3 regions of the Paenibacillus sp. FSL R7-269 genome follow, and region 1 is predicted to be linked to each of the others. Evidence: predicted binding sites of a transcription regulator. Region 1 holds the regulator's gene; each other region holds the start of a gene.
The links. Region 1 encodes LexA, which represses DNA repair genes until DNA is damaged. Its sites were predicted from a motif close to CGAACATATGTTCG; they were not measured.

Region 2: the regulator LexA is predicted to act here: its motif matches at 2,411-2,424, upstream of C162_RS26515 (YolD-like family protein).
Region 3: the regulator LexA is predicted to act here: its motif matches at 5,405-5,418, upstream of recA (recombinase RecA).

The regions. Positions count from the first base shown of each region.
Region 1 is NZ_ASPS01000030.1:205,178-214,322, reverse strand. It holds gene C162_RS15950 (methionine gamma-lyase family protein) at 40-1,293, shown strand; gene C162_RS15945 (AAA family ATPase) at 1,354-1,887, shown strand; gene C162_RS15940 (MerR family transcriptional regulator) at 2,148-2,558, shown strand; gene glnA (type I glutamate--ammonia ligase) at 2,588-3,916, shown strand; gene C162_RS15930 (GNAT family N-acetyltransferase) at 4,259-4,846, opposite strand; gene C162_RS37335 (hypothetical protein) at 4,972-5,097, opposite strand; gene C162_RS15925 (hypothetical protein) at 5,290-5,562, shown strand; gene C162_RS15920 (hypothetical protein) at 5,578-5,937, shown strand; gene C162_RS15915 (hypothetical protein) at 6,030-6,251, shown strand; gene C162_RS15910 (hypothetical protein) at 6,362-6,580, shown strand; gene C162_RS15905 (L,D-transpeptidase) at 6,659-6,997, opposite strand; gene lexA (transcriptional repressor LexA) at 7,186-7,812, opposite strand; gene C162_RS15895 (LysM peptidoglycan-binding domain-containing protein) at 8,010-8,426, shown strand; gene C162_RS15890 (DUF896 domain-containing protein) at 8,536-8,745, shown strand; gene C162_RS15885 (hypothetical protein) at 8,793-9,145, shown strand, end outside.
Region 2 is NZ_ASPS01000067.1:4,140-10,465, reverse strand. It holds tRNA gene C162_RS26535 (tRNA-Leu) at 65-150, opposite strand; gene C162_RS37090 (WGxxGxxG family protein) at 332-802, opposite strand; gene C162_RS26525 (M15 family metallopeptidase) at 878-1,564, opposite strand; gene C162_RS26520 (hypothetical protein) at 1,744-1,932, shown strand; gene C162_RS26515 (YolD-like family protein) at 2,050-2,385, opposite strand; gene C162_RS26510 (hypothetical protein) at 2,556-3,158, opposite strand; gene C162_RS26505 (PH domain-containing protein) at 3,361-3,852, shown strand; gene C162_RS26500 (glycosyl hydrolase) at 3,871-5,346, opposite strand; gene C162_RS26495 (NucA/NucB deoxyribonuclease domain-containing protein) at 5,509-5,949, shown strand; gene C162_RS26490 (hypothetical protein) at 6,036-6,224, shown strand; gene C162_RS36200 (hypothetical protein) at 6,272-6,326, opposite strand, start outside.
Region 3 is NZ_ASPS01000014.1:95,831-104,975, reverse strand. It holds gene C162_RS06630 (stage V sporulation protein S) at 111-371, opposite strand; gene C162_RS06625 (TIGR00282 family metallophosphoesterase) at 552-1,346, opposite strand; gene rny (ribonuclease Y) at 1,570-3,111, opposite strand; gene C162_RS06615 (regulatory protein RecX) at 3,421-4,155, opposite strand; gene recA (recombinase RecA) at 4,271-5,335, opposite strand; gene C162_RS06605 (competence/damage-inducible protein A) at 5,634-6,923, opposite strand; gene pgsA (CDP-diacylglycerol--glycerol-3-phosphate 3-phosphatidyltransferase) at 6,982-7,569, opposite strand; gene C162_RS06595 (YajQ family cyclic di-GMP-binding protein) at 7,719-8,210, opposite strand; gene C162_RS36600 (hypothetical protein) at 8,440-8,601, opposite strand; gene C162_RS06590 (RodZ domain-containing protein) at 8,685-9,145, opposite strand, start outside.

The DNA.
Region 1 (9,145 bases):
ACATCATTATACAGAAATGTTAGGAGAGATGAAGGAGACATGGCAGGATTTGCAGAGGATTTATTACAGGCAGCGGAAGCTGCAGAGCTGGAAATCGAAGGAGCGGTCAAGGCGCTGGACCTGATTGTGGATCATAATCAGTGGAAGGTGATCGAAGCCTTTCAGCGCCAGCATGTGAGTGATTTTCACTTCGCAGGCTCTACCGGGTATGCTTACAATGACCGGGGACGTGAGGTGCTGGATCTGGTCTATGCCGAAGTATTCGGTGCGGAAGCTGCGCTGGTCCGGCCGCATTTCGCTTCAGGAACTCATACTATATCTACTGCTCTGTTCGGTGTGCTACGGCCCGGAGATGAGCTTCTGTACATTACAGGACGCCCCTATGATACGCTACATAAGGTAGTTGGCAAGCCTGGAGACGGAACAGGCTCTCTGGCAGATTTCGGCATCGGCTACCGTGAGACTGCACTGACAGAAGAGGGTAAGGTTGACTGGGATGAGGTCGCCTTGGCGATAAATGGAAACACTAAGGTGATCGGAATCCAGCGTTCGCGCGGCTATGACTGGCGTTCATCCTTCACGGTCGCTGAGATTGGCGAGATGGCAGCACGGGTAAAAGCCATTAAGCCGGATGTCATTGTATTCGTGGATAACTGCTACGGAGAGTTCACCGAGACACTGGAGCCGCCGCAGGTTGGCGCTGATCTGGTCGCCGGTTCGCTGATCAAGAATCCCGGCGGCGGGATCGCCGAGACCGGCGGTTATATCTGCGGCCGCGCAGATCTGGTGGAGCTGGCGGCCTACCGCCTGACTGCCCCTGGAATCGGCGGCGAGGTAGGGGCGATGCTGGGCACGACGCGCGGCCTGTATCAAGGTCTGTTCATGGCCCCGCATACGGTGGGACAAGCGGTGAAAGGCAGTATTTTCGCTGCGGCGGTGTTCCAGCGCTGCGGCTTCACCACCAAGCCTGTCTGGCATGAGCCGCGTACGGATCTGATCCAGGCGGTGGCTTTTGACGGACCCGAGCATCTGATAGCCTTCGTACAAGGCATCCAGCGCGCAGCAGCGGTAGACAGCCATGTCGTGCCTGAGCCTTGGGACATGCCGGGGTATGAGCATCCGGTCATCATGGCTGCCGGGACCTTCATCCAGGGCGGAAGCCTGGAGTTGTCTGCAGATGCGCCCATCCGAGCACCGTATATCGGGTATATGCAAGGCGGATTAACATATTCTCATGTCAAATATGGGGTCTTAATGGCTTTGCAGAGTATGAGGGAGCGCAAGCTGCTGTAGTATCTGTGCGACATAGAAACCGTTATGTTCATATATCAGGCTTGGAGAGGAGGGCGGACTTTGGAGGAAGCAACAGCTATTGAAAGCTTGCTGCAGAGAAAGCAGGAGAATGAAGCTGCCGTCGCTGTAATGATGTGTGGAGTAGCGGGATCGGGCAAGACGACCTTTGCGCTCAAGCTGGAGCAGGAGGGATTCGCCCGGCTGTCCATCGATGAGGATATCTGGAGTACCCATGGCCGTTATGGCCTTGATTACCCGGAAGAGGCTTATGAATCCTTCAAGGAACAGTCGGAGCGCAAGCTGCGTAAGGAGCTAATAGAGCTGCTTGCCGGAAAGCGCCATGTCGTGGTTGATTTCAGCTTCTGGCAGAAGCGAAGACGTGACGAATACAAAGAGCTGATCGAGCAGCACGGAGGACAGTGGGTCTTGGTTCACCTGAAGGTAGAGCCGGTAGAGCTGCGCCGGAGGCTCCGCATCCGCAGCGCGCGGTTTGACGCCAATGCGGCATTCACCATTACCGGGGAGATTCTGACCCGTTTCCTGAACGGATTTGAGACGCCAACGGGCGAAGGGGAATGGATCATTGAAGCATAACATGACATGAAGCGGGACACCGGAGTTGTAAAGTCGAATACTGGCTTGCCGCAGCTTTCGCAGCAGCCTGTGATTTTGCGTGTGGATTGCTCTATGTGGTATACTTCGGGAAACCAAATCCCATGCATCTGACAGTTTGATCTCTTAATCTCACAATAGGTGAAAGAAATCTTGTGAGAAAAACTCACATACCATTGACACGCCATATAAGGAAATGTACAATGAGATGAGAAAAAGATCATTGGAAGGTTGGATGAGTCATGGGTGATGAAATCCGCAGAAATATGGCATTATTTCCTATTGGAATCGTAATGAAGTTAACTGATCTATCCGCCAGACAAATTCGTTATTATGAGCAGCACAGCCTGATCGTACCTGCGCGTACCTCCGGCAACCAGCGTTTGTTCTCCTTTAATGATGTGGAACGTCTGCTTGAGATTAAGGCGTTGATTGAGAAGGGTGTTAATATTGCCGGCATCAAGCAGGTGATGAACCCTGTCTCGAAGGAATCTGAAGAAGCTACGGTTATTACCCCTGATACAGAGGTGAGACGTAGAGAGTTGTCTGATTCGCAGCTTCACCGTCTGCTGAAGCAGGAGCTGGTTTCCGGTAAAAGACCGGGACAAGTGTCTCTAATCCAAGGTGAGCTATCCCGGTTTTTTAATAAATAATATAGAGCAGTTGAAAGGGAGAGGGTAACGTGAGCTTTACTAAAGAGGATATTCTGCGCATTTCCAAGGACGAGAACGTCCGGTTTATTCGCCTGCAATTCACCGATTTGCTGGGAACGATCAAGAATGTAGAGATTCCAGTAAGCCAGCTTGAAAAAGCACTCGACAATAAAATGATGTTCGATGGTTCTTCCATCGAAGGTTATGTGCGGATTGAAGAATCCGACATGTATCTGTATCCGGACCTGAGCACTTGGGTAATCTTCCCTTGGGTGACAGACAGCCGTGTGGCACGTTTGATTTGTGATGTGTACATGCCGGACGGAACACCGTTTGCCGGAGATCCGCGCGGTATCCTCAAACGTTGTCTGCAGGAAGCGGAAGAAATGGGCTTCACTGCTATGAACGTTGGACCTGAGCCGGAATTCTTCCTGTTTAGAACTGATGAGAAGGGCAATCCGACCACTGAGCTGAATGACCAGGGTGGATATTTCGATTTGGCGCCGATGGATCTTGGGGAGAACTGCCGTCGTGAGATCGTATTGACACTGGAGGAAATGGGTTTTGAGGTTGAGGCTTCCCACCATGAAGTGGCTTCCGGCCAGCATGAGATTGACTTCAAATACGCCGATGCCATCAAGGCAGCGGATCAGATTCAGACCTTCAAGCTTGTCGTGAAGACGATAGCCCGTCATCACGGCCTGCATGCAACCTTTATGCCTAAGCCTTTGTTCGGTATGAACGGATCGGGGATGCATGCCCACCAATCCCTGTTCAATGGCAGCGAGAATATGTTCTACGATGAGAGCGATAAGCTGGGTCTTAGCAAGACAGCCCGTTATTACATGGCAGGGATTCTGAAGCACGCACGTGCATTTGCTGCAATCACTAACCCGACGGTCAACTCCTACAAACGTCTGGTTCCTGGTTATGAAGCACCTTGCTACGTTGCATGGTCTGCAAGCAATCGCAGCCCGATGATCCGTATTCCGGCTTCGAGAGGGCTTAGCACACGCGTTGAGGTTCGTAATCCGGACCCGGCGGCTAACCCGTACCTTGCACTGGCTGTAATGTTGAAGGCAGGTCTTGATGGAATCAAGCGTAAGCTGGATCTTCCGGCTCCAATTGACCGTAACATCTATGTCATGTCCGAAGAAGAGCGGATTGAAGAAGGCATTCCAAGCCTGCCATCCGATCTGAAGGAAGCTCTGAACGAAATGATCCGCAGCCACGTGATCACAGAAGCCCTCGGCGAACATGCCCTGGCCCACTTCTACGAGCTGAAGGAAATCGAATGGGATATCTACCGTACCCAGGTCCACGAGTGGGAAAGAGATCAGTACATGACGCTTTACTAGGATACAGCAGCCCCTGGCGCTATACGCGCCGGGGGCTTTTTTTGTTTTTTTAGAGAGTATGGTTTATATCTGAACGTGGATAAGTGCTCTTGCGTGTCGGCCGCGAAGGGTTAGTTAGATTGTGGTAAAGACATACCAAAAAAGTAGGCTTCCTAAAGCTAGCACAGCAGTCATACCAAGGAGCACACCAATAATGACTTTTTCAGATCTGTTATATTTCTTCACAATGCTCACCTCAATAAACTCTAATATAAAAACCAACAGCTTTCTTTTACCGAGAAATAAATCCCGGACTGCTGTTGGTTTATTGAACTGAACGTCTCTGATTAGGTTAATGCATGATTATTTATTGTGATGATCCTTATGATGAAGATCCCTATATTCATTCTTTGTTAAACCAAACAACATAGAATCATGATATTTACCATTGATATAGAAGATTTGACGTCGGACTCCTTCTTGAACGCATCCTACTTTTCTAAGCATAGCAGCCGATGCTTCATTTCCCTCCAGAACATAATCATTAAATTTATTAAGTCTGCGCTCGAAAAATGCATATTTTAAGAGCATGTGCACTGCCCTGGTACCGTAACCCTTCCCTCGATAGGGATGATCAATTACAATACCTATGCTGAACGTACCATTCCTCTCGTCAATACTGTTTAAATTAATACCACCTACCGTGTCACCGTTCATATTTTCAATAGTAAACATGATTCGGCCATTAGTGGATGTAAATTCAACATTCTCTTCAACGAATTTCTTCGCAACCGAGCTTGTGGGCGGCAATTCAATAGTACATTCCAGAAAACGACGGGCAGGGGTATCGAATGCAGATAAATATATATTTTCCCAATCCTCAGCCTCTATTGAACGCAATCTAATTTCATCATCTTGCCAATAATAGTTTGTATAATCTACATTTAGCATTAGTACACCTCCAAATAATATCACGATTCTATAAGTTTATCTCATGAAATATATATTTTGGAGGTGCTTTTTGATTATAAGTAATCTTAACATGATAATATTGGTTAGATGGTGTAGTTCTTAGATTATTCTTCAATGGAAACCGAGGACCGGAAGGCATACCATAGCAATCCATAAGCTAATCCGAAGTAAAGGAGTATACCGATGATGGATATGGACAGAAGAATGAGGATAACTTTGTTTCCATTCATACATTTACCTCCTAAATAAAACTCTCCCAATATTAAAGTGTGGGGGAGAGACTGAAAATGAAGACTAAACAAAGCCTTTACATCATAATATAAAGGAATTACAATTCCAGATCAATCCACTTCATTTTACATACTATTCCATCTCCTATATACTTAACCAGAAGAGAATTCTAGTGGCAGACATGGGAGTGGATGATGAAGAATACATATAAGATTATGCTTTCGCTGTTGCTGGTGCTGGCGTTGATGGGTCAGGTGGCTGGAGCGGAAGGAGCGGCTGTGCCAGCGGAGACCCAAGAGAGGCTTATGGAGCAATATGGGCTGGATGCGCCGCCTCTGCCGGTATGGGATTGGAGTAGCGTTGATGTCGGGGGCAGTGGAATTGCAGGCGGGATGCTGTTCGTGTACCGGATGTTTGTGAATCCGCTGGGGTTCTTGTTGCAAGAGATACTGTATATTTTGTAGTTGAGGGGGAAAAGAATGAATTCGCGTTATGATATCCCAAGTCCTGCACGCAGAGTCCGTAGGAGATCGGGCGGTAAATCATTACTGGTCCTTATTCTTGTTCTGATTGTGATGGCTGTTACGAATCCGGGGAAGGAAGCCTTCAGTGAATATTCTGTAAAGAATCTGGAGAATACGCTAGATCAGGAAATAGGCGACGGAATTAGCAAGCTGGTGGCTCAGCCTGTAATTGAGTCTTTGACCGAGCGGGATAACTACATTTTGTTCTCAGTATTTAGCGTACCAGACCTTAAAAATACCAATTTTTTTACCAGGGATGGCGGGGCTACTAAGAAGTATATTGGATTGTTTAAAATCCTTTTTATCAAGCTGTAAATATGGTTTACATATTGTTCCATGACCCGGTATAATTAAATAGATGGTTGTCGGAATCTTTTATCATGGTTGTGGAACAAGGAGGAACGAAGTTGAATACGGCTTATAAAGTACTGTCCAGTGATGCTGATCTATTCGCTGCCGCACTGGCACAGGTACAGGTCTACGTCGTTCAGCTGGTTGATGGCAAACCGCATGTGATTGCTGATTATGCCGGACCTGTACAGAAATGGACACCGGAGTACATAGTGCTGGCCGGAATGACTTATAGACGCGATGAATTTGAATTCCGGGTACGGTTGAACAAAAAGTAAGCAGATTACCTGTCCGCTGCTTGCTGCTCTAACATTACTGCCGAATCACACAAGCTTTGGAGTCCTTCTTGGCATCTCTTATACTATCCAAGTGTAAAAGAGGTGTAAAGATGAGCCAAAGAGAACGTAACCGGATTCGCAGAGCCATTAATGTCCTGCTGACACAGCGGGCTGTCCTGCTGGAGAGACTGGAAGAAATCAATGAGAATCTGCGCAGAGTGCCTAGAGGTTCGCGGGCCAGAAGAGAGCTGCTGGCAGCCAGAGAATCGATCCGCGAGGCTATCCGTTTGAATACGGTGGCTATCCGTCTGTTGAGAAGTGTGCTGTAGTCTGTATCCGCTCTAATTCATTTGAATCACTGGAACCCTTGGGGCGCAATCTGGCGTCTCAAGGGTTTTTGTGAGTTCCTATTCCCTGATGGTGACACGAGTACCTATGGGAACGAGGGCAGCCAGGGTGAGAACATCTGCGTTATACATGCGGATACAGCCATGGGAGACCATGTGGCCGATGGAAGCAGGGTTATTGGTTCCATGGATGCCATAATGCGGCTTGGATAGACCCATCCAGAAGGCTCCGAACGGGCCACCCGGATTGGGCTGCTTGTTAATGATGGTGTATTCGCCAACAGGCGAGACGGTTAACATTTTGCCGATGCCGACAGGGAAGCCTCTGGTGACGACGTCATTATCCAGCAGGTACAGCATGCGCTGTGACAGATCGACGATAATTCGGTAATTGGGCATACAGATCAGCACTCCTTTGTAACAGGATATGTGCGGAGCTATGCAGCGGTTCTCAGAAAAAGTGGTCAAAAAGCTTAATGAGAACAAATGTTTGCATTCGGCTTTTTGGCCACTTTAAGAAGTGAAATGAACAGAAAACAGGCTGCTTCGCATGGTGCGGAGCAGCCTGTTCTTAAGCGGGGAGTAGATTAGTGGATATCGCGGAATAATCCGATGACCCGTCCCAAAATCGTAACCCGGTTAAGGCGGAGAGGCTCGTATGCCGGATTCTCCGGCTGCAGCCTGATATGATCCCGTTCCTTGTAGAAGGTCTTGACAGTTGCTTCATCTTCTTCGGTCATCGCTACAACAATATCGCCATTGTCGGCAGTCTGCTGCTGGCGTACGATGACATAATCCCCGTTCATAATTCCGGCATCCACCATACTGTCACCAAGGACAGATAGCATAAATACCTTGTTATCGCCTACATAATGAGCAGGTAACGGGAAGTAATCCTCAATATTCTCTGTAGCTGTAATAGGAACACCAGCTGTAACCTTACCCACTACCGGGATGCGGGTAACGGTCTGGACGAATTGATGCACATTCTCTGAATCTTCCTGGCCGAGCAATTCAATCGCACGCGGCTTCGTAGGGTCACGGCGGATCAGGCCCTTCTTCTCAAGCCGGTCCAAGTGACCATGCACGGTAGAGCTGGAGGCCAGGCCGACAGCCTCGCCAATCTCGCGGACGGACGGAGGATAACCCTTGCTGCGGACTTCATTACGTATAAATTCCAGGATCGCCAGCTGACGACTAGAAATCTTTGACATCGGTATCAACCCCATATACTATGTTTGGGAAAATTATAACATAGAACTTCCGTTCGTACAAACATAAGTTCTAAAATGAGGAAAAAAAGAGAACGCAAATAAAGAGAACAGACGTTCCGAAAAAACTATTGATCGAAACACATGTTCGTGTTATATTATTTTCGAAAGCAAGAACATGTGTTTGGAGGATGATGATCATGTTAAAGTATAGTACATACAACAGCATCTACAATAATGAGGATATCAAGGTGTCCGCTCCCGGTAATCCAACTGCTCATAGTAATGTAACCAAGGTCAAGGATGCGATTCTTCATAGTCTCACTGCGCTATCATCACTATTCCGTCAGGTCAGCCTGATGAAGATGGTTTTGGTGCTGATGCTTGTTATTTCGGGATTCACTGTGGTGGGGAATGTTTTTGCCGGTTCGGTCTCTTCACTGAAGCCGGATAAGCGGATCGTAGTCGAACGCGGTGATACCTTATGGAGCATTGCGTTAAGTAACAAGCCTGAGGACATGAGGACAGCCGTATATATAGAAGGAATAATGAAGACGAATCATTTGGAGAACAGTGTCATTAAGGCCGGAGATATTCTGACTTTACCTTTATACTGAAGGATTGTGTCAGACTAATGATCGACTCGGAGAGCTTTCAGGGGGTAGACCTTGACAAGCTCTTTTTCTCATGGCAAAGTTAAAATGAATTTAGAGGGAGGGAAACGTATTGAATATTGACGAATTGGTCGCACGCATCAATGAATTGGCACGCAAAGCTAAGAACGGCGGCCTGAATGAAGAGGAACTGGCTGAACGTGCCAAGCTCCGCGAGATTTACCTGGGGAATATCCGCACTAACTTTCGGGCCCAGCTTGATACTATCGAAATTGTGGACAATCCGGAGCATGAAGAGGGCAATAACGGACTTAAGCATTAGCCTGTTGCCTTTTCATAGATAATACAGGATGACTAGGGGGAACTTACATGGCCCGTTCTTGGGAAAGAATGGTTCAACGCAATACCAAGCAAATTAACCAGCAAAGAAAGAAGCAGGGGAAGGATTCCATTTACACTTCCAGCACTAAGACTGCCGCGAAAAGCATTGATATTTTCAAAGGCCGGAATATTGTATTCCCCGTTGTACTGATGCTGCTTGGCATCATGTTCTGGGTGGTAGGCTCAATTGACGAGGCCAAAGGAAGCGGGATTCTGGCCAACTGGCTGGGTGTGGTGCTGTACTTCCTGCTTGCTGCGCTGCTGTTCTTCCGCCGTCCGTTCCTTAAGGTTGAGCGTGCGCGTATCTCTACTATTAAATACAACCGCGAACGCTTCCTCGC
Region 2 (6,326 bases), on a different contig from region 1:
TACACAGGATTAGCGTGTACCTGACGTTCATTTAGCGTTGATGCAACCGTGATTTACTGCGCGATGCCGAGGACGGGGGTCGAACCCGTACGGTGGTCACCCACCGCAGGATTTTAAGTCCTGTGCGTCTGCCTGTTCCGCCACCCCGGCATGTTGTGTGCGCGTTCTTACGCGACAAGAAATATAATATCACGTATCTGGAGGATACGCAATTGCTTTTTGTAAGTATTTCTGCATAAGCAGCAAATAGCCCGCTCAGCCGAGACTGACACGGGCTTTACTGCTTGGCGCTGCTGTTCCTTACTCGCAGAACTGCGGTGCCCTGCTCCGGCTAGTGGCGGTCGCGCTCGCCGGTTCTGCTGCGCATGCCTGCAAGGCCGAGGAGGCCGACCAGACCGAGCCAGCCCCAGTTGGAGCGGTTGCCGTTGTTGGTGGCTGTGGTGGTGGTGCTCTGTGCCCGGTAGCGGCCCGTTGTGTTATTGTTGGACAGCGGGGAGACGGAGCTGTTGTCGCCGGTACGGATTTTGTCCTTCATGATGGATTCGGTCTTATGCATAGAATCTCTGGTCTCGTTCATCAGAGTATTTCCCCGATTATCCATCGTCCGGTCGTCCATATCGCGCATGTTCATGTTGCCCATCCGGCTATCAGTGGTTGTGCTGTTCATGCCCGGAGCGCTGGTGCTCATAACGCCCGGAGTCGTAGTCATCATACCGCCGGGTGCTGCGGAGATGTCACCTGCTCCGAGCAGACTCATGGACAGGACCGTACCGCAGGCAAGACTTGTGATCAGCTTGTTCAAAATGTTGTGCCCCCTTCATGGATGTGGTTAATCGCTGATAATTTCCCCATCCGGCACAGCATCTATGCAGAGAAGTTATTCCTTCACAATGTTCACGGTCTTGCTGGACGCATTATACGTGACTTTGGCTCCAAGCGCTTCGGCAATCGCACGTACAGGCGCATAGGTTACGGCATCGTCCATGACGCCGGTCGTCAGCTTCTTACCATTGAGCATAATAATTACCGGGATATCCTTGTTCACCTCTGGCTCACCTCCGGTTATGCAGCTTAGTGCGGCTGCACTCTGCTGGGCGGTCGGCCGTCTGCCTGCCTTCAGGTCCTGAATGCTAAGGCCGAAGCTCATCTGCAGATGAGCATAATCCTTGAAGGAGGTCCAGTCCCCGCCCCATTCGAACCCCAGCTGCTTCCCCTCCTGCGCCACCTCTTGCCAGTCTGCCACCTTGTCGCCATCCCCGTCACGATTCATATCCCAGGATACATTCCTGCCATCCGGCAGCAGCAGCGCGAAGTCTATTGCCAGTCCGTAATTATGGTAGCTGTCGCCTCCCCGGGCATTGGTTACAATGTCGCCCTTCTTAGTTCTCCCTTGAGCATATAGCTCATTCTGCTGCGCTATCGTGCGCATGCCCTGCGTAATGAGGATTGGCACCCCCCGGTTATAACTGCGTCTAATCAGCTCGTTCGCCCCGGCCAGTACAGCCGGATGCAGCTTCGCCAGCCTTGCGGCCGACTTCTGCTTGACCTGCTCCAAAGTAAGCATCTACTCACCCCCTGGTATAGTAAATGCCCGCTTTGACCGGGTTGCTTGCACCAATGACCGTTTTTTTCGCAAAAAGAAGCTATGCATCGCCCGATCACCCCGGATGAACAGTGCACCTATAGGCCAGAATAAGAATGCAGACCTGTCGTCAGGTCATTCTAACGGAAAGGGGGATGAACATGGATATTCACAGCGACAGCTACAGAATAGCCCCGTTTAGCGGCCAGGAGGATGTGGTGGAGGTGATCCGCCAGGCGGAATCGGAGATTGCCCGGATGACCGGGAACCCGGAAGTCACGCTAATTGCCTATGAGAAGACGGACGGACACCGCAGCAAGCAAGTGGAGACGGCTTTGCCGTCCTTTTAAAGGACGGTACCGTTTCAGCGAGAAATAGAAGGATACTTTATCGTGTGCAACATATAAAGTCTTATATTTTAAAAGGAAGGTCATGCCCGTGCTGATCCCAGGCAGAGAGGTTACCTTTCAGACAATATATGCCTCCACAATGTCATCTACAAGCAGCCACTTCCATTCCTCCGCCCACTGCAGCTTGAATTCCCGCGAGTGGGTGTGGATGGAGGTCACGAATCCGCTTAGCTTCACCTGTTCCAGAGGACCATACAGCACCAGCGTTACCCGTACATGACTCCGTAGCGATAAGGCCAGCGTATGCTCTATCTCCTCCAGCTTCTGCTCATCCAGCACCGGCCTCAGGCTATGCCAGATCTCCCGTTCGTCTCTCCCTATTCGCCCGATCTGCTCCGGAAGCACCCTCCCGCTGTACTCCCGTTGACGGTTCCCTTCAAGCTTCTTGCCCATTCGCCGTTCCTCCTATTCTTCATGCAGAACATATGTTTGTATTATATCTGTGCTTCAGCAGGTTAGGCAAGCAGAAATTTAGGGAAGCAGGCACAGCAAAAAGACGCCCACAGTTATGCTGTACAGCGTCTTCCTCTGAACCCTTTTACAATAACAAGTCTTGTCTCTGCTTATTTCACTGACGAAGTCCCTGCGCTTCCGGTACCTGGTTCCTGCTTGGCATCTGTGCCTGCATCTGACACGGTTCCTGGTACGGATTGCTCCGGATCGATCAGTCCTGCAGCTTCTCTGGCTTCATTCAGCTTGGAGATGCCGTAGAGCATGGCTACGTCTGCCTGCTGATTCATCGCGTCGAATTCCTCTGCGGTCACATCGGGCGATACAGCGCTCTTGGAAGCCTTCTCCTTGATCTGATAGGCGCTCTGGAAAGCGATCACCGAATCTCTGAGCAGCTTCTCGATCGTATCCGGCAGGCCGCCCGCAATCTTGATATCGTTCACATGATCTGCAAGCTCGGAGGCGGTATCCTGGAAGCTGTCTACAGCCTTCTGAAATTCTTTGTCCGTCGCTTGTCCGGTGGAATAAGAGGTTAGCGTGGTGTTGAAGTTCGCTAGCGAGGATTTGTCCATTTCGTCGAATTTCGAAATTTCATTATAAAAGTTCTGTACTGTCTCCTGCACCACTTCCGGGGAAGCCGGTTCAGCACTGTTATTGCCGCAGGCACTGAGGATCATGACAGCCATTAGCAGTCCTGCAAGTAAAGCTTGTCTCATAGTTAATATCCCTCCACTTAACAGAATAATATCGATTTTTGTTAAGTGCAAATGAAATTAATGTAAAATTCGGCGTAATGAAACATACGTCAGCGGTTAAGCGTATTCATAGGGAGAAAAGGTGGCCAATAACCCAGTTGATGACTGGCAATTCCTGTTATACTATAATGAATTTATCCGTTCAAGGAGAGGAAGATCTATCATGGCTTATTGCACAGCATGTGGTGCGGAATACAAGCAAGGCGCCAAATTCTGCGGGGAATGCGGGGCAGGTACAGATGAGGCCGGTTCTCCGGCAGCAGCACGTCGTCCGGCGGCTGGCCACAGCTCCGGTCCTGAACAAGAATTATGGCAGGGCAAGCCTGCCGGCATCTCTGACCGTCTCAAGGGGCTGATCGGGCTGAATACCACCAAGTATACGATTACGTCCCAGCGGATTATGGTGAAGAGCGGGCTGATCGGCAAGGATGTCGAAGAAATCGAACTGCTGCGGGTCAATGATTTCTCCGTCACCCAGTCGGTTATGCAGCGTATGCTGGGCATCGGGACGCTGATCATTTTGTCGGATGATGCTTCATCACCACAGCTCCCCTTCTATAGAATCCGTAAGGTTCAATCTGTCAAGGATATCCTGCGCCAAGCCGTGCGTGACGAGAAAATCGCCAACAATATCAGCTACCGCGAGCATATCTGAGGCTTCGTTACACTTTATTCAGGGAAGATAGAGAGCTCCTGCCGGAATTACGCCTTTGGCCTGGCTGGGGCTCTCCCACATCAGTACCGCCCGCGCATCCCCCTGGTTCTCATAGTACTCCACCTTCAGCTCATGCAGCTTCCCCGCAATCAGACTCACTGTGCCTTGCCGCTCCTGCCCGCTCTGCTTGATCCAGCTGTCAATAACCAGCTTCCCGTCGATCCATATCCGGATTCCGTCATCTGAATACGAATAGATCGTGTAGGTCTCACTGTAGGCAGCGCTTATTCGGCCGCTCCAGCGTACCGAGAACAGATCTGCGTGAACAGCCGGATCAGGCGCCGCCTGCCTCCAGGCGAAGTTAATATTGGCATCTGTCCGGGTGAGGGCAGGCGTGCCGGTAAGCGTAATATTGTTGTAATACTGCCCATAGAGGCCCGGTTTGGGGAGTACCCCTCCTGAAGAAGCATACGCCGCCGCTTTGGCCGAATAGTCGTCTCTGGAGAATATGGCACTATTCCTCATAAAAGCCTGAATCACTGCATCCTTATTGCGCTCGTACAGCATCTTGCCCCAGGTCATCTGGTAGCTCCATTTGTTCTGCGGGCCTGCCAGCACAGCTGGCGGAGGAAGCTCCCCGTTCTCGCCGATGGCGATCAGCTTGCCGCGTCCCAGGTCCCAGAGCGTATCATGATGTTCCCCCTTGTAATCACCCTCGAAAATATCCGCCGCCAGCACATCCACTCTGCCGCTGCCCGGATAATACTTGGCCGGCTCCTCACTATTCTTGTTCTTGGCATTCGGACTCCACACCCACAGCAGATTGTGCAGCTGATGATAGACGGTATACCGCTCGAACATGATCTCCCAGAGGGTCACGAAGGAGGATTTCTGCCCCCACCAGAACCAGCCGCCGTTCATCTCGTGGTAAGGTCTCCAGAGGACGGGGACACCGGCGTCATTCAGTTTTTTCAGGAAAACAGCGACCTTATCCAGCTCGGCAATCATCGCCGTATACTCGGTTGTTCCCGGTGTGATGTACTTGCTGAAATTAGCTTCGCTGAGGCTCATGGAGACATTCGTCCAGGCTGGTGCCGTACCCGGCAGGTTGGCATGATAGGTCATCGCTACGATGCCCCCGGCCTTGTGCCAGCGGATCGCACTGTCCGTTACGCCCTGCCGCTGACTGCTGATGAGCTTCTCCGTCTGGTTGCTGATCGGCCCCATCTCATAGCCGTGCAGTCCGGCATAACTGCCTGCCGTATTCTTCAGCTTGTTGTTGATATCATCCGGGCTCTCCAGGTAATCATGCTGGCCGCTGATCATTCCCTGGCCCTGCAGCCAGTACAGCGTCTCCAGCAGCTTCCGTGCGGGCGCCCCCATCTCCGCGTCAGCGGGAGACATCTGTATTTTGCGAAAAGCCGCTTGCCACTGCACATCACCAATCAGCCGCGAGGCCGAATCCAGCAGGTCCCTGAGGTTGCGCTGTTCCACATTTTCCACCATCCTTTTCATTGTGTTTGTACATATTATGACGAATTATGGAACTTCAGCACGGCTGCTGCACAGAATTCGGGCTGTCCCAATCCGTTATTCTTACGCTATACTATTCAGGGCACAGGCATTATACCCATACCCACATCCAAAGGAGCAGATATGAAAGCCAAAAAATCCATCATCAGTCTCATTATTATCGCCCTGCTCAGTCTGTCCGCCTACCTGCTGGAGGAGAACGGGCAATGGCTGCCGCAGACCCCTTCCGGTCATTCTTCGGAGATCGTGAAGCTGAAGTTCCCGGCAGACCGCTACCCGGAGACCGCGAGGCACATCCAAAAGGCCATCCGCAAGGGAGAGTCAGCCATCTGTACCATCAACCGCAAGGATGCTGAGGAGAACCGCAAGGCGTCGCTGAAGGGAGTTCCCACCAAGAAAGGCTATGACCGGGACGAATGGCCGATGGCCATGTGTGCGGAAGGCGGAGCCGGGGCCCATATTGAGTACATAACCCCCAGTGATAACCGCGGAGCGGGAAGCTGGGTCGGCAATCAGCTGGAGGCGTTCGCAGACGGTACGCGTGTGGAGTTTATTTTCAAGTAAGCCGGCATGTGGGGGATGTTATTCAATTTCACTGCGATAAAGCGTAGAATGAAATGGGATAATATAACATAGATGGAGAGCCCGATGTGTTCTATATCTGTTATCGGGGCAAACGGCTGTACGGCCCTATGTCCGAAGCTGAAGCCTTACAGGAATGGTTCGCGCTTGCAGGAACAATCAAGGAGCTCTATATCATTGAAACTGATGCAGCTACAGGCAGAATCACACGCCAGATCGGGCCAACGGTCCGTGCTAATAAGAAAAAAAAGAAATAGCCCTATCCGGCACAGGCCGGACAGGGCTACACTGGCTATAGGCTGTTCTAGAACAAACAGGCTTTTGTGATGATAACCAGCAGAATGAACAGAACCAGAATT
Region 3 (9,145 bases), on a different contig from region 1:
GCCCAGTGTCTATTTTATATATATGCGCCTAACGGAAGCAGCAGTCAGCACAGCAAAAAGCCTGTTTACAGTGTAAACAGGCTTAATCTAAATGATTCACATTCACTTGATTATCTAGGTTCTACAATAAGTTTGATTGCCGTCCGGTCTTCCCCATCAATCACTATATCCGTAAAAGCCGGAATACAGATCAAGTCCACTCCGCTAGGTGCGACAAATCCCCGGGCGATGGCAACGGCCTTAACGGCCTGGTTCAGTGCTCCTGCTCCAATAGCTTGTAGCTCGGCCGATCCACGTTCGCGAAGAACACCTGCTAATGCGCCAGCAACGGAATTTGGATTGGATTTAGCTGATACTTTTAATACATCCATAGTAAGTACCTCCCCTGGGAAAATGATGGTGTTCTTCTTCCACTACAGTAGATGTTATTCGCTTCAGAAGAATTAATTCCTTCTTTTTGCGGACCTCTCCGGAGAAAATAGTTCAAAAGATACTCTTTTTCGATATAATAAATATCACACTTTACCCAAAACAAAATGAGTTTTACCGAATTAGCTCATCACCCATTCATCCTCACGCAGCCGGATCTTCTCCAGTCGTGTCGCTCTGCCTGTAGCTTCATCAAGTTCTGCGAATAGACCATGCAGCTGCCACTTGCCTTCGTCGACTACAAACCGGGAGGGAAGCTGAGTTGTAAATTTATAGATGATCGCATCCTTTTCCATACCCAGAATCCCTTCTCTTGAACCAACCATACCCGCATCTGTAAGATACGCTGTACCTCCAGGCAGGATCACATCATCGTTGCTCTGCACATGAGTGTGTGTGCCGACTACAATCGAAGCCAGTCCATCCATAAAATAGCCCATCGCTATTTTCTCAGAGGTTGCTTCCGCATGGAAATCCACCAGAATGCACTTATGCTCTCTGCGCAGCTCTTCCACAATCTCCTCGCCTACCCGGAACGGATCATCGATCGCCGGAAGAAAAGTGCGGCCCTGCAGATTCACAATCGCCAGCTGCTTGCCATTTCCCTTAACGACGGTGTACCCCCGGCCCGGTGTTCCCGGCGGGAAGTTAGCCGGACGGATAATCCGCGGCTCGTCGTCGATGAACTCAAAGATATCCTTGTTGTCCCAGGTGTGGTTGCCCATCGTAATGCCGTGGACACCCCAGTTGAAAAATTCGTTAGCGATGGCAGCGGTGATTCCTCTTCCGGCAGCGGCATTCTCACCATTGGCAATGATGATATGCGGCTGATATTTACTTTTCAGGGATGGCAGCATTTCACGCAGCGCTTTTCTGCCTGTATTGCCTACAATGTCTCCGATAAATAAAACTTTAATAATCTTCTCCTCCTAAATTTTTGGTTTGTGTATGCTCTGCCAACCATAAATCGCTGCTTAAGTATAATTTCACCTATTCTGCTTCATTCCAAACTCCACGGCGCGAGTGGCGCCTGGTAGAGCCTATTAGATAGTTCAGCAGGCTCCAATGTGAATGGGTATACCAGCAACTCACGGCGTGCACGCAAGAAAAAAGGCCCCGCAAGGGGGCCGATTTCCTTATTTATTTCGCATATTCTACAGCGCGTGTCTCGCGGATTACCGTAACCTTGATATGACCCGGATAATCCAGCTCACTCTCAATCATCTTCGTAATATCGCGGGCCAGACGGAAGCTTTCGGCATCATCAATCTTCTCAGGCTGTACCATTACGCGAACCTCGCGGCCCGCCTGAATGGCATAGGATTTCTCGACACCCTCGAAGGATTCCGAGATCTCCTCCAGCTTCTCCAGACGTTTGATGTACGTTTCCAGGGTCTCACGGCGTGCACCTGGACGGGCAGCCGACAAAGCATCAGCAGCTCCAACCAGCATAGCAATAACCGAGGTAGCCTCGCAATCTCCATGATGGGACGCGATACTGTTGATAACCACCGGATGTTCCTTGTACTTCTTCGCCAGTTCGACGCCGATTTCAACATGCGAACCTTCCACTTCATGATCAAGCGCTTTGCCGATATCATGCAGCAGTCCGGCACGTTTTGCAAGCACGATGTCTTCCCCAAGCTCACCGGCCATAAGTCCAGTCAAATAAGCAACCTCCATGGAGTGCTTAAGTACGTTTTGACCGTAGCTCGTGCGGAATTTCAGGCGGCCCAGAATTTTGATCAGATCCGGGTGCAGACCATGAACGCCAACCTCGAAGGTAGCTTGTTCACCGTATTCGCGAATCCGTTCATCTACTTCTTTACGGGATTTCTCCACCATTTCTTCAATACGTGCAGGATGGATACGTCCGTCTGCCACCAGTTTCTCGAGTGCCGTACGGGCCACTTCGCGGCGGATCGGATCAAATCCTGACAGAATAACGGCTTCCGGCGTATCATCAATAATAAGATCAATGCCGGTCAGAGTCTCCAGCGCACGGATGTTACGTCCTTCACGACCGATAATCCGGCCCTTCATCTCTTCATTCGGCAAGGTAACGACAGATACCGTAGTTTCAGCCACATGATCAGCCGCACAGCGTTGAATCGCCAAGGTGATAATCTCGCGGGCTTTCTTGTCCGCTTCTTCCTTGGCCTGCTGTTCAATTTCCTTGATCATCTGAGCAGTTTCATGGCGAACTTCCTGTTCTACATTGCTGAGAATGATACTTCTGGCATCATCGATGCTCAGATTGGAGATACGTTCCAGTTCAGTAACCTGATTCTTGTAAATAACATCAATTTGCTGTTGGGTTTCATCAATTCGTTTCTCTTTGTTAGCTACTTGTTCTTCTTTTCGTTCAAGCGATTCCATTTTTTTATCCAGCGATTCTTCCTTTTGCAGCAAACGTCGCTCTTGCCGTTGGATTTCATTCCGACGTTCACGAGTTTCTTTCTCAGCTTCGGTACGGATTCTATGAACTTCATCCTTAGCTTCGAGTACCGTTTCCTTCTTCAGCGCCTCCGCCTCTTTCTTCGCGTTCTCCACGATGACTACGGCTTCTTTCTCTGCGCTGGAAATCTTAGCTTCTGCAAGGGATTTACGAATAAAATAACCGAATCCAAAGAATGCTGCAGCTACAACGAGAACGATAATGACCCAGATCAATGGTTCCATCTGTTCACCTCCTCGTTGATATCCTCCAAGGTTCTTCCCTTGGGTATTTGTGCAGTTGTTAAACTATCCGTTCATCACCATACAAAAAACCGGTAATACACCGATTGCCATACTGCACATGCTGCACATGCACATTGCCCGCCTTATCCGGCGATTACATTTCATATGAGTTGTACGCGAACCGGAACATAAGAGTCTGCTTTTTGGGAAGGAAAAAGGATTCTTAGTTTATGCCGATTCATGTTATATTTTATTATTTATAAAAAGACCTTGTCAAGAGAGTCGATAACCGCATTAAAGTCAAGAGAATCAATCCGGGAAGTAAAACTCCTCTTCTTCCCCCTCAGAATCCTGCTCATCCCGCAAAATCCCGATCACCTGGCGTACCATTTCACCTGAGAATCCCCGGCGCATCAGGAACGCCCCTGTCTTCCGGCGTTTGTCGTTCACATCTCCCCGGATCATATTCCATTTCTTCCGTCCGGTCTGCAGTGCGCTCTCCAGCTCCTGCTCGGGTGTGATCTCATCCAGCGCTTCCGCAATCAGCGACTTATCGATCCCCTTCTCGCGCAGCTCCTGCCTGATCCACATTTTGCCCTTACGCTGATTCACAATCCGCTGCTCCGCCCACTGCTTAGCGTATAAGGGATCATCAAGCAGACGTTCCTCCTGCAGCCGGAGCAGAACTTCGGCAATAACAGTCTCCCCTATTTCCTTCTCCCTTAAACGGCGGGCCATCTCCTGTCCCGTTCTGGGCTTGCGCTCCAGATACCTAAGCCCCTCCACATACGCCCGCTGGCGCTCGTCTGCGGCAACGATATCCTCCAGATCCGCTTTTACAAAAGTACTCCCGGTAATCATCCGGTATTTAATCATGACATCTTCATGAACAGTCATGTTGTAGTCTCCGAAATGGATCAGATAACGATAGTTAGACTTCTTGAGCCGCTCCACCCGTGTAATTACCAGCTCTTGATCTCCCGGGAAATCCGCCAGCACCTGCTCATCCTGTTCTTCGAATTCCTCATCCAATTGTATAACCATCCTGCCAATCACCTACTTAAGCTGAAATATTTGCGAAAAGGCACCCTGTTACATCTTCACAGGGCGCCTATCCATCTTGACTTCATTATTCAATTAGAAGTAGAGGGGGATTTAATTACTCAATCTCAAGCAACAGCTTCTCTTCTTCCTCTTGCTCCGCAGCCACAGCCGCTTCGGATGGTGCCTCTACCAGAGTCGTGAGATTACTTGCCTCACGGATCTTGTTCTCGATCAGCAGGGCAATATCCTGATGTTCCTTCAGGAACTGCTTGGAATTCTCACGTCCTTGACCCAGACGTTCCCCTTCATAGGAATACCAGGCACCACTCTTGTTAACGATATCCATCTCTGTACCGATATCCACAAGGCTTCCCTCTCTGGAAATCCCTTCGCCGTACATGATATCTACATCTGCTTGCTTGAACGGAGGCGCTACCTTGTTCTTCACAACCTTGATCTTCGTACGGTTACCCACGACATCATTACCCATCTTGATACCCTCTACCCGGCGCACATCCAGACGGACGGAGGAGTAGAATTTCAGAGCGCGTCCACCCGGAGTGGTCTCAGGGTTACCGAACATTACCCCGATCTTCTCGCGAAGCTGGTTAATGAAGATCGCAATGGTGTTGGATTTGTTGATGGCACCTGACAGCTTCCGCAATGCCTGAGACATCAGACGGGCCTGCAAGCCTACGTGAGAATCACCCATGTCGCCTTCAATTTCTGCCTTCGGTACCAATGCTGCTACAGAGTCAACTACAATGATGTCTACTGCTCCGCTACGTACAAGCGCTTCAGCGATTTCGAGGGCCTGTTCACCTGTATCAGGCTGGGACAGCAGCAGTTCATCAATGTTAACGCCAAGCGCCTTAGCATACTTAGGATCAAGCGCATGCTCAGCATCGATGAAGGCAGCTTGTCCGCCCTGCTTTTGTACTTCTGCGATCGCATGAAGTGCAACCGTCGTCTTACCGGAAGATTCCGGTCCATATACTTCAATAATACGTCCTTTGGGAAGTCCGCCAATACCTAGTGCAATATCAAGTGCCAAAGATCCGCTAGGTACAACTTCCACTTTCATGTGAGTGGATTCTCCCAGTTTCATTACCGAACCTTTACCGAATTGTTTTTCTATTTGACGAAGCGCCATATCAAGCGCTGCACGACGATCTGACAATCAGACCACTTCCTTCACTGTTTATAGTATTATAATAACGTGTATTGAAGGTCTTGCCAAGTCTTTTTTCGAACATACATTCGTTTTTTTTACTCACAGGGATAATACTCCCTTTTATTGTAAGACATAGGCCTCCTTCCGGATGCAAGACTTTTGCAGGTACCTCTCTTCTGCTCATCACGTGAATAGGAACAACCTTAGGATAATTTGTTATACATAATATAAAACAAAAAACCGCAGCATGATTGCTCAAGCCACGGTTCTTCCGCATACATAAATTATATACCGCCTTGAACCGTTATTGCAAGGCCGAGCCTTCCAGGGGAGTGGCAACCTTGCGTTCTTCCAGCCGGCGCCACAGGCGGTACAGCAGCGCCTTAACGGTGCGCAGGCGGATGTTATCACGGGTGCCCTTCAGATTCAGCTCGTATACCTCTGTCTTGCAGCCCCTCTCAGCCAGTCCTACGAACACAAGCCCCACCGGCTTGCGCTCGGAATATCCCGGTCCGGCTACACCGGTAACCGATAAGCCGAAGTCCGTGTCACCGATCATTCGCACCTGCTCAGCCAGCACCTCCGCAACCTCGCGGCTCACGGCTCCCGGGGCATCCGGGCCTTCAAGCATAGCGGAGGGCACATTCAGCAGTTTTTTCTTAATATCATTGGAATAACACACGATCCCCCCGGCAAACATGGAGGCGCTGCCCGGGATATTCGTAATACTCTCCATCAGCAGCCCGCCCGTACAGCTCTCGGCAGCACTCAGAGTGAGCCCCGCATCCGCCATCCAGTCCACAATCAGCTGCTCCAGCGGCACATCGATGTTGGCATACAGATTCTCCGGCAGAATATCCGCAATCGTCTTCTCCAGAGCATCGAGCTTGACCATAGCCTCCCGTTCGGACGGCGCCTTGGTAGAGATGCGCACGGTCACTTCGCCTTCCTTGGCATACGGGGCAATCGTAGGATCACTCTGGCTGCGGATCAGATCAATCAGCTTGTCCTCCAGCAGCGACTCGCCAATCCCGGCGAACTTCAGCATCTTCGAGTAGAGCGGCATTTCACTAGTAAGTGCATGCTGCTGAAGCCATGGCTTGGCCTTATCCGTGAACATCGGCTTCATCTCCCGGGGCGGACCCGGCAGCACGATATAATATTTGTCCTCTTCTGCAAAAGCAATCCCTACCGCAAGGCCTGTATCATTGGACAGAGGAGTCGTCCCTTCAATGACAAGCGCCTGCTTGCGGTTATTCTCAGTCATTACAATCTTGCGGTCATCAAAGAAGCGCTGCACATGATCCATGGCCAGCTGGTCAATGTGCAGGGTCCGGCCAAGCGCCGCAGCCAGCGCATCCTTGGTCAGATCATCCTCGGTCGGACCGATGCCACCGGTGAACAATATAACATCCGCCCGGCTCTGAGCAATCCGGATCGCTTCCAGCAGGCGGCTTTTGTTATCTCCCACAACGGTCTGAAAATAAACGTCAATGCCTAATGCAGCCAGCTCTACTGAAAGAAACTGGGCATTGCTGTTCACGATTTGTCCAAGTAATAGTTCTGTTCCAACGGCAATAATCTCTGCTTTCATAGCTGACGTTCTCCTCCTGATTGTAGGTATTCTGCAAGGTTCAACCTGTTCCAGCATCTCAGGCTTTGTTCAAATCCAGCAGTTCCTTATTCTTCACGAAATAATCAATGCCAGAGTAAATGGTAATGATGGCTGCCGCCCAGATGGCAATGTCATCCACAGGAATGCTGACGAACTGGAACGGGAAATTGTTAAGCAGCAGCAGTGAAATGGCAACAATCTGAATCACTGTTTTTACCTTTCCCCATTTGCTTGCAGCCACTACCTTCCCTTCCAGCAGTGCCACCTGGCGCAGGCCGGTCACGGCAAACTCACGGCTGATGATAACAATGGCAATCCAGGAATCGCATCTTCCCATCTCGACCAATGAGATCAGCACGGCCGAGACCAGCAGCTTATCCGCTAGGGGATCGAGCAGCTTGCCCAGATTAGTGACCATGTTATATTTTCTGGCTATGTAACCGTCAATTCCATCGGTACTGGCTGCCAGCAGAAAAATAACCGCCGCGACCAAGTGATTAATTGAAAGCTGAAAGGAGCCCCAATGTATCGGTTCCGGATAGAAGCTGAAGTCCACCAGCAGAAAAAACATCATGATTGGGATAAGGCAAATACGCGCTAATGTGATACGGTTGGGTAAATTCACTGAAGGTTCCTCCCCTAGTCCATACGAATCCGGTATTACAGCATGTTCTTCAAAACTGCTTAGCTAGTATATTATAGCCATAAATAAGTGTCAAAAAAACATAAAGCACCCCGCAAGTAAGGTAAGTATACACTGCGGGGCACATGATCTTACTTTAAATTGTTAAACTGTAAATCAAGCGGCAAATCAGCCTTGCGTAAAAGCTGGATAATCTGCTGGAGATCGTCGCGGCTTTTACCGGTCACACGGATCTGATCACCCTGAATGGTGCTCTTGACCTTCAGCTTGGAATCGCGGATCAGAATATTGATCTTCTTCGCGTTCTCCTGGTCTATCCCTTGCCGCAGCCCCAGCCGCTGGCGCACCGTGCCGAGCGAAGCCGGCTCCACTTTGCCGAAATCCATATTCTTCAGCGTGATTCCCCGCTTCACCATCTTGGTCTGGAGGATATCAATTACTGCGTTCAGCTTGTATTCATCCTCTGAGGCGACTACAAGCGCATCCTTCTCCAGCTTCAGGCTGCTCTTGCTGTTCTTGAAATCAAACCGGTTCTCAATTTCCTTCTCGGTCTGATGAACCGCATTGGTCAGCTCCTGCATATCCATCTTGGATACGATATCAAATGAACTTTCTGAACTCATGGTTCCACATCCTTTAGTTACAATTAGTCTGTTCCTATTATATGAGATAGGCGCTCCTAAGTCTAATATTGGAAAAGAGTCAAGTGGAAACGGCATTCCGTCCTTTGTAAGGACGGTACCGTTTCAGCGAGAAATAGAAGGATAATTTATAGCGTGAACATATAAATTCTTATATTTGCACCTAAAAACACGCCTCCCGGAACCCGCCCGGGAGACGCTCACCTAAATATTATCTGCTGCGTGCAGGAGCCCGGAACATATCCAGAATCCCCAGCAGAACATGTGCCAGTCCAAAGCCCAGAATACCATATCCCCAGGCGCCCGGTGTCAAATAATACCCCAGGAGACTGACAATAATACCAAGCCCTGTTACAATCCAGCTGACGGTCATGAGAGAATACACCTCACTTTGGCGAGAAAACTGTTAAACACTTCTAGGTTCTCCAATCTGCCAAAGACTATACATTGGATCTACTATTCTCCGGTAGTACTCCCGCCAGTAGCGCCGTCCGTCCCGCTATCCAGTTCAAGCAGCAGACGCGAGGAGGTTTTGCCGTCGGTGATTGCCTGTCCGTTGACCGAAATGGCCGTAGCCGGTGAATATCCCGACTTGATATACATGCCTTCGCTGTCCAGCGTGAAGCTGAGATTATCGCCGGCCTTGGTGTTCCCGAAGCTGAGCTTTTCCCCCTTGGAGTTCTCGCCCTTGTACACTTCAAGCCAGCTGACTCCGGTTGAGGCAATCACTACTTGAACCTGGCTTCCGGCAGGCGCAGAGACCTTATAGATCGTCGTCTTGCCCGATTTACGGTCTTGAGTAACGGTAACAGCCCCCGGAGCAGCCGATGGAGACGGCTCTGGAGTAGCAGCAGGCGCAGTGGTTGCCGCCGCTCCTGCATCAGGTGTAGCTGCCGCATCTGCTGTCGCTGAAGGCA